Regions from separate parts of the Paenibacillus hodogayensis genome, predicted to be linked through region 2. Evidence: riboswitches for the same ligand, from Rfam matches in the RefSeq annotation. Region 2 holds a riboswitch; each other region holds the start of a gene.
The links. A riboswitch is a leader RNA that binds a small molecule or an ion and turns the genes downstream of it on or off. The one in region 2 is predicted to bind ZMP and ZTP.
Positions count from the first base shown of each region.

Region 1: another riboswitch for ZMP and ZTP. It lies ahead of ABD796_RS04240 (bifunctional 5,10-methylenetetrahydrofolate dehydrogenase/5,10-methenyltetrahydrofolate cyclohydrolase); the one in region 2 lies ahead of ABD796_RS21010 (GNAT family N-acetyltransferase).
Region 3: another riboswitch for ZMP and ZTP. It lies ahead of rpiB (ribose 5-phosphate isomerase B); the one in region 2 lies ahead of ABD796_RS21010 (GNAT family N-acetyltransferase).

Region 1 covers NZ_BAAAYO010000001.1:1,075,481-1,077,737, reverse strand. Annotated here, with positions in the region: gene ABD796_RS04245 (sensor histidine kinase) at 1-1,103, shown strand, start outside; ZMP/ZTP riboswitch at 1,090-1,172, shown strand; gene ABD796_RS04240 (bifunctional 5,10-methylenetetrahydrofolate dehydrogenase/5,10-methenyltetrahydrofolate cyclohydrolase) at 1,253-2,137, shown strand; gene ABD796_RS04235 (cyclodeaminase/cyclohydrolase family protein) at 2,134-2,257, shown strand, end outside.
Region 2 covers NZ_BAAAYO010000010.1:444,080-446,336, reverse strand. Annotated here, with positions in the region: gene ABD796_RS21025 (DUF1048 domain-containing protein) at 1-305, opposite strand, end outside; gene ABD796_RS21020 (DUF1048 domain-containing protein) at 315-662, opposite strand; gene ABD796_RS21015 (PadR family transcriptional regulator) at 659-967, opposite strand; ZMP/ZTP riboswitch at 1,209-1,287, shown strand; gene ABD796_RS21010 (GNAT family N-acetyltransferase) at 1,480-1,986, shown strand; gene ABD796_RS21005 (shikimate kinase) at 2,022-2,257, shown strand, end outside.
Region 3 covers NZ_BAAAYO010000020.1:150,072-152,328, forward strand. Annotated here, with positions in the region: gene ABD796_RS33020 (TIGR01440 family protein) at 1-435, opposite strand, end outside; gene rpiB (ribose 5-phosphate isomerase B) at 481-939, opposite strand; ZMP/ZTP riboswitch at 1,059-1,139, opposite strand; gene ABD796_RS33030 (low molecular weight protein arginine phosphatase) at 1,217-1,798, opposite strand; gene ABD796_RS33035 (manganese efflux pump MntP) at 1,909-2,257, opposite strand, start outside.

The sequences.
Region 1 (2,257 bases), on a different contig from region 2:
ATCTTGAACGCTTTAACGATAATTCCGGCAAAGCGGTCGTTATTAAGCTCGGGGGCGAATCTTACTCCTTGCTCCAACTGCAATCGCCGGACAACGGATGGAAGTACATCTCCGTCACGCCGAGGCAATCGCTGTATGCGATTCCGTCCCAGCTCAGCCTGCTGACGTTGCTGTCGATCGGCTTGGCAATGCTGCTGGGACTTGCTTTGGCCGCCTTCATGACGTGGAAAAGCGTGGCGCATATCCAGTTGATCGTCTCGACCATCCGGTCGCATGAACGCGGAGTGCCGCGTCCCGGGCCGTCGCCCTCCGTCAGAGCGGACGAATACGGCTTCATCGTGAACAACATCCTGCAATCGTTCGCCGAGCGGAATCAGTTGAAGCTGCAGCTGTCCGAAGAAAAATATTTGCTGAAATCGGCGGAACTGCTGGCCTTGCAAAACCAGATCAATCCGCACTTTCTGTTCAATACGCTGGAGACGATTTATTGGAAAACGTTAAGCTTGACGGGACGGCCGAACGCGGCGAACGCCATGCTGGAGAATTTGTCCAACCTGCTCCGCTACGCGCTGGACGGCTCGGGCGAGATCGTTCATTTTGAAACCGAGATGAAAGTGGCGAAAAGCTATATCGATATCCAGAAAATCCGATATCCGCATACATTCGACGTCGTCTGGGAATACGACGAGCAAGAAATTCAGTCCTGCCGCATCGTGAAAATGACGCTCCAGCCGCTTATTGAAAACGCCATTTACCACGGGCTGAAGGAGAAGCGGGGAGAGGGCCGGATTAAAGTCAAAGCGCAGCTGCAGTCTACGTCCTGCATGCGGATCACCGTAACCGATAATGGCGTCGGAATGAGCCCGGAGTGGCTTGCCGCAGTCGGAGAGCATGTGCGGAATCATACGGAGCTGACGGGACACATCGGCTTGTTCAACACGAACAAACGGTTGAGATTGACGTATGGCGAGTCGTATCGGATCCATATCCGGAGCAAACAAGGTCTCGGGACGGTCATCGATTTATATTTGCCGTATGTGCCGGACGCTTCTCTTTTGGAGCCGGATTTGCTAAAATGGAAAAAGGATCAAGTCCGCGCGTAACTGGCGAATCGGTGGGGAACCACAAGGGAGCGCGCGGAACGGACATGACCGTTCGCCTGGGTAAAGTGTCCGAAGCGGCCGCGTTAAGCGGCACGCTTCGGGCGCTTTTTTCTTTGTCCGGCTATTCTAGGCAAAGTGGGTGTATCGCTGTGGGAATTTGGATGAATGCGAAGGAAACCGCGGCCCGGGTGCGGGCACAAGCGGCCGAGGAGGCTGCCCGGCTGAGAGCCGAAGGCGTGGTGCCCAAAGTGGCGGCGCTGCTCGTGGAGGGCGATCCGGCTTCGGCTTATTACGCCAACGCCAAGAAGAAACTGGCCGCCTCGCTTGGGATCGAGTTCGTGCTGGCCGAGCTGCCGCGCGAGACGGCGGAAGCGGAGCTGGTCGGTCTCGTCTCCGCCTGGAGCCGTGACGAATCGGTGCACGGCATTATGGTGGAGCTGCCTTTGCCGGGCCATGTGTCGGCCGCTGCGGTCGCTGCCGCGATCGATCCGCTGAAGGACGTAGACGGCGTCACGCCGGCCAACAAGCTGGCCGTCATGACCGGCGAAGCGGGACTGTACCCGGCTACGCCGCAATCGTGCATTTTGCTGCTGAAAGCTTACGGGTACTCCCTCGAAGGGAAAAACGTAACGCTCGTCGGCCGCGGCCAGACGGTAGGGCTGCCGCTGTTCCATATGCTCCAGCGCGAGCAGGCGACCGTTACGGTGTGCCATTCCCGCACCGCCGATCTGAGCCGGCATGTGAAGCAGGCGGATATCGTCATCGCCGCCGTCGGCCGGCCGGGGCTGCTGACCGCGGATATGTTCCACGCCGGCTCGGTCGTCGTGGACGCGGGCATTAACGAGGCGGAGGAGGGCCGGGTCGTCGGCGACGTCGACGCGGAAGCGATCCATACGGCCGCTGCCGTCTCTCCGGTGCCGGGCGGCGTCGGCACGCTGACGACCGCGCTGCTGTTCGTCAATGCGATCCGGGCGATCGGGCTCCAGCAGGAAGCCCGCCGCGACGTTGAAACGAAAGGAGGAGCACGCGCATGACGACGACAGAAGGAAGCCGGTTCGACCGGACGATCCGCTCGTTTCTGGAGGAGGCCGGAGCGGCTGTGCCGACGCCCGGGGGCGGCAGCGCCGCTGCGCTGGTTGGCGCTCTGGGAGCGG
Region 2 (2,257 bases):
TGGTCAACAGATTCTTGATAGATGTCGGCGTAAGTTTTGGAATCTTTGATTAGATCGTCGCTGAAAGCCGCTACGTCACTGCCCGTCACTTCGAGCACACCTTTTCCCAAGGCCGCGCCCTCTTCAAAAAGATCGATAATTCCCGAGAGTAAACTTATTCCGTCGGTTAGCTCAACAGGGCCGACCTTAAAGAGATATTTTTGAATTTCTTTATAAACAATCTGATAATCTTGCGGGAGCGCTTTGACGCGCGCCATGTGCGCTCGCCACTCTTTTTTGCCTTCGATCATATCTTGTATTCTCATGTTATCCTCCTATTTGCCTAATTTTTTAGCGATATTATTGTTGAGCTGCTCGCGCCACTTGTCGCGCAAAGACTTTGCCCCCTCTTCGCCGGCCAGCGCTTTACAGAAGCCTGTGATATCGTCACCCAAAACGTCTTGGACACTCTGACCGTCCGCGGCCGTTTCTTCGAGCAGGCCAAGCACACCGTCAAAAATTGGCATGAGGTTGCGACCGGTGAAATCCGAGTGCGACCAAAGATTGACCTTCATTTTCTCCCATGCCGCTTGATAATCGGCTGGCAGCTTGTTTGCTCGCGTTTCAAACGTTTTAAATTCTTTAGTCATGTCACTTCCGGTGATTTTTTCCCAAAAATTCATTGTTGTTCCTCCTTTAACTCGTTAATCTTGGATGATACGAACTGCCATTTTTCCCAGATCCTCCGTAGTTCCTCGCGCCCGGCGTCGTTGATCGCGAAAAACTTTCGCGGCGGTCCCATATCGGAGGGCTTCTTGGTAATCTCCACCAACTTGTTTTTTTCGAGCCGGATTAGGATCGTGTACACCGTTCCCTCCACAACATCTGTGAAGCCGAGGGCGTTCAGCCGGCGTGTGATTTCGTAGCCGTACGTTTCTTTGCGGCTTATAATTTCAAGGACGCAGCCCTCAAGCACCCCTTTGAGCATTTCCGTCAGGTTTTCCAGCACAATCACTCCTTGCTATTCTGTATCACTGGTATCAAGTGATACTTACTACTGCTATAAAGTAACACGTAGTAGCGGGATTGTCAATAGCATGGCTCGGACACGAATGATATATTTTCAACTGCCCGTTTGCTCAATAGGCTCTGGTATAGATAGGCAGCCTCGCCACATTTTCACGAACAGATGGGCAAAAAAGGAAACGACGTGTATAATAAAATACATATCGGGTATGCGCGACTGGCGTAATGTGGATCACCACAAGGGAGCGCATATTGTAAATGCCGTACGCCTGGGCAAAGTATTTGATCATCGCGGATCAGATGCTTTTTTATTTTATTTTCCAAGTGAAGAGAGGGCTGATGCCGGATTGAGAATAGCATTTGTGCGTGGTACAGAAGAAGATGGAGTATCCGTATTATCAAGCCGGCCATTTAAGCGATGTCTATATGAGAACGGTGTGACAGCCGAAGGACAAAGGAGCGGGCAATTTGCAGATGGATTCGGAAGCAGCGGAGCTCTTGATCAGGAGAATCCGCGAGGATGAAATCGGGGAAGTGTCTTTGATTCTGGAAGAGGCGGCCCTTTGGCTGAAACGAGAAGGCAGGGACATGTGGACCGAAAAGCAGTATTCGGTCCGGGGGCTGCTGGACAGCTACACGGTCGCCGATATGTATCTGGGCTTCCTGGACCAGCAGGCCGTTGCGACCATGGTCCTTCAGGAGAAAGACCTCCTATTCGGAGCGGACGATCACAAGCCGTGCTTGTATTTGCACAAGCTTGCCGCAAGAAGGTCGTATGCCCGGACAGGAATGGCGGCACAGATGATAACATGGGCCAAGAGGATGGCCGCTGCGCGAGGCAAACATACCTTGAGACTGGATTGCGCTGCCGACCGGCCGCGATTGTGCGAATTTTATGAGAAGCAGGGCTTTGTGAAAGTTAGGGAGGCTTTGATTCTAAACCAATACCCGACCGCTTTTTATGAAATTCGTATCGATTGACTCTAAACCGAGATTTTACAGGGGTGAAGGAAACGATGAATATCGTACTGATCGGTATGTCTGGGGCCGGCAAAAGCACCTTGGGAGTGCTGCTTGCAAAAGCTTTAGGCATGGATTTCGTCGATACGGATATTGTTATCCAACAACAGGAAGGCAGGCTGTTACAAGATATTATTGATCAGGATGGCATAGAAACATTTATGGAGATCGAAGAACGGATCGTGTCCGAGTTGCAACTGGACCATTGCGTGATCGCTACAGGCGGAAGCGT
Region 3 (2,257 bases), on a different contig from region 2:
CGATCCGCCCGCTTTTCTCACGGGAACGACGGCAACCTCTTCCAGCTGCGGGTACCGTTCAAGCAGCTCCCGGTCCACCACAAGCGCCCGATTCAAATGCTCGCAGCATTGAAAGGCGGGATAAAATCCTACATCACGGCGAACCGCCTCTACGGCCTGGAAAATCCGTTCGGCGACATCCTCCGTCCCCGCCGTACCGATCCGGTGACCAAGCACTTCGCTTGTGCTTGTCCCGATGACGACAATATGGCTGCGGCCAATTTGGCCGAACTGAACCAATTCGCGCAGGATCTGCTCGACATCCGAACGGATCCGATCGAGGTCTGGAGTACTCGTTTCATCATTCGGATGCACGTTGACGGGAGAATCGCCGCCCGGCGCTCCACCGGACAATCCTTCCGGCTGTTCATAATAACGCCTGTGGATTTCTCGCATTGCGATCACGGTAAGCCACTCCCTTGCCATACGTATACACCCGAATTAAGAACGGGCGCCGTATTTGTCTTCAAGACGCTTGATCTTGTCGATTCGGCCTTGATGCCGCGGCCCTTGCGAAAACTCCGTCTCTATCCATACTTTAACGATTTCCAGAGCAACGCCCGGCCCGACCACGCGTTCACCCAGGGCCAGCACGTTCGAATCGTTGTGCTCACGGGTCGCTTTTGCCGAGAACAGGTCGCCGGCAAGCGCACAGCGAATACCGGGAATTTTGTTGGCGGCGATCGACATGCCGATTCCCGTCCCGCAAATCAAGATGCCCCGGTCCGCTTTGCCGGACACGACCTGCTCGCATACCGGAAGAGCATAGTCGGGATAATCGATGGAATCGGCGCAATGACAGCCGAAGTCTTCCACCACATGGCCTTCCGCCTGCAGAGCGCGGATAATGTCATCCTTTAACCGAAAACCCGCATGGTCTGCACCAATCGCGATCTTCAATCCTGTTCCCTCCGTTCCATAATGCCCAACCTGACTGCATACCAATCGACAATGCTTGGCAATCGTGGATAATGAAAAAAAGAGCACGGCACACGTCCCCTATTCGGAAAACGCTGCTGCTCTTTCGCCCAGGCGACCGGCCGTATACCCCGATGCTCCATTGTGGTAATCTCCACTTGTCGCCAGTTACATCGGAACCTTTATTGATATACTCATCATAACGCATTCGGTTATCGCTGTAAAGAAGTTTGCTGTCCCTAAAATGTCCGGATCAGCTTCATTCGGAACGCAGTTTGCGAACCAGCTTGAGCAAATAGGCTTCGATTTCGTTGGAGCAGCTTTCGTAGGTTTGCCGGTCGCCTCCGTAAGGATCGGCAACATCGAAATCCGGGATACGGATTTCCGTCTGGCGAAGCTCGCGCAGCTCCTCCTCCGTAATCGTCTGCCCCAGCGCACGCTTGATCTGGAGGTCCGAATATAGCCGCTGTCTATCTCCAATGGCTTGCGTCACTTGCAGATCGTCTTCGGCAAATTCTTTAAGCGTATATATCATATCGACGGCTGCCGGATAGCGGCGAATCAGCGCCTCCTTATGGGCGGAGGTCATGGTCAGAATCAAATCGGCCCAAGCGATCGTCTCGTCTGTAATCTGACTTGATGCAAGCCTGTCATCGATCCCTTTGGTACGCAAAATAGCGGCCGAATGCCGGGATATTGGAGAGCCATCCCATGCGGATACGCCGGCCGACCGCGCTTCGCAGCGCAAGCCTTCCCGCTCCGCCAAACGGCGGAACATCCCTTCGGCCATCGGACTGCGGCACGTATTGCCCGTGCAAACGAATAAAATACGCTCGTACATCCGAATCTCCCCCTACTGGAAATGGCGTGTCCGACCGTCTCGCGAACCGGTCGGTTGTGCAGGAGTTTTGCTTCCTTCTCCTTGCCCTTTATTGTACCTCAAGCCGCATGTTATATCAAAAACCGGATGCCGAATGCCAGCAAAATAATGCCGCCCAGCGCCTCCCCATATTCGCCGATCCAAGAAGACGCTCTTCGGCCGAGCAGCAGGCCGAACACGGACATGAGCCCTCCTGCCGCCCCGAACATCAGCACCGTAAAGAGAAGATCCGTCGCGAACATGCCGAGCGACACGCCTACCGACATCGAGTCTACGCTAACGGTAAGCGCGAACAGCAATAGCCCTCCCAGCTTGCGGTGATCGAACGAGCGAGCGTCCCCGCCACTTTTGAATGAACTGAAAATCATATGAGCTCCCAGCATAATCAGGAGCATGCCTCCCAATAAAGTCGCGACGTTG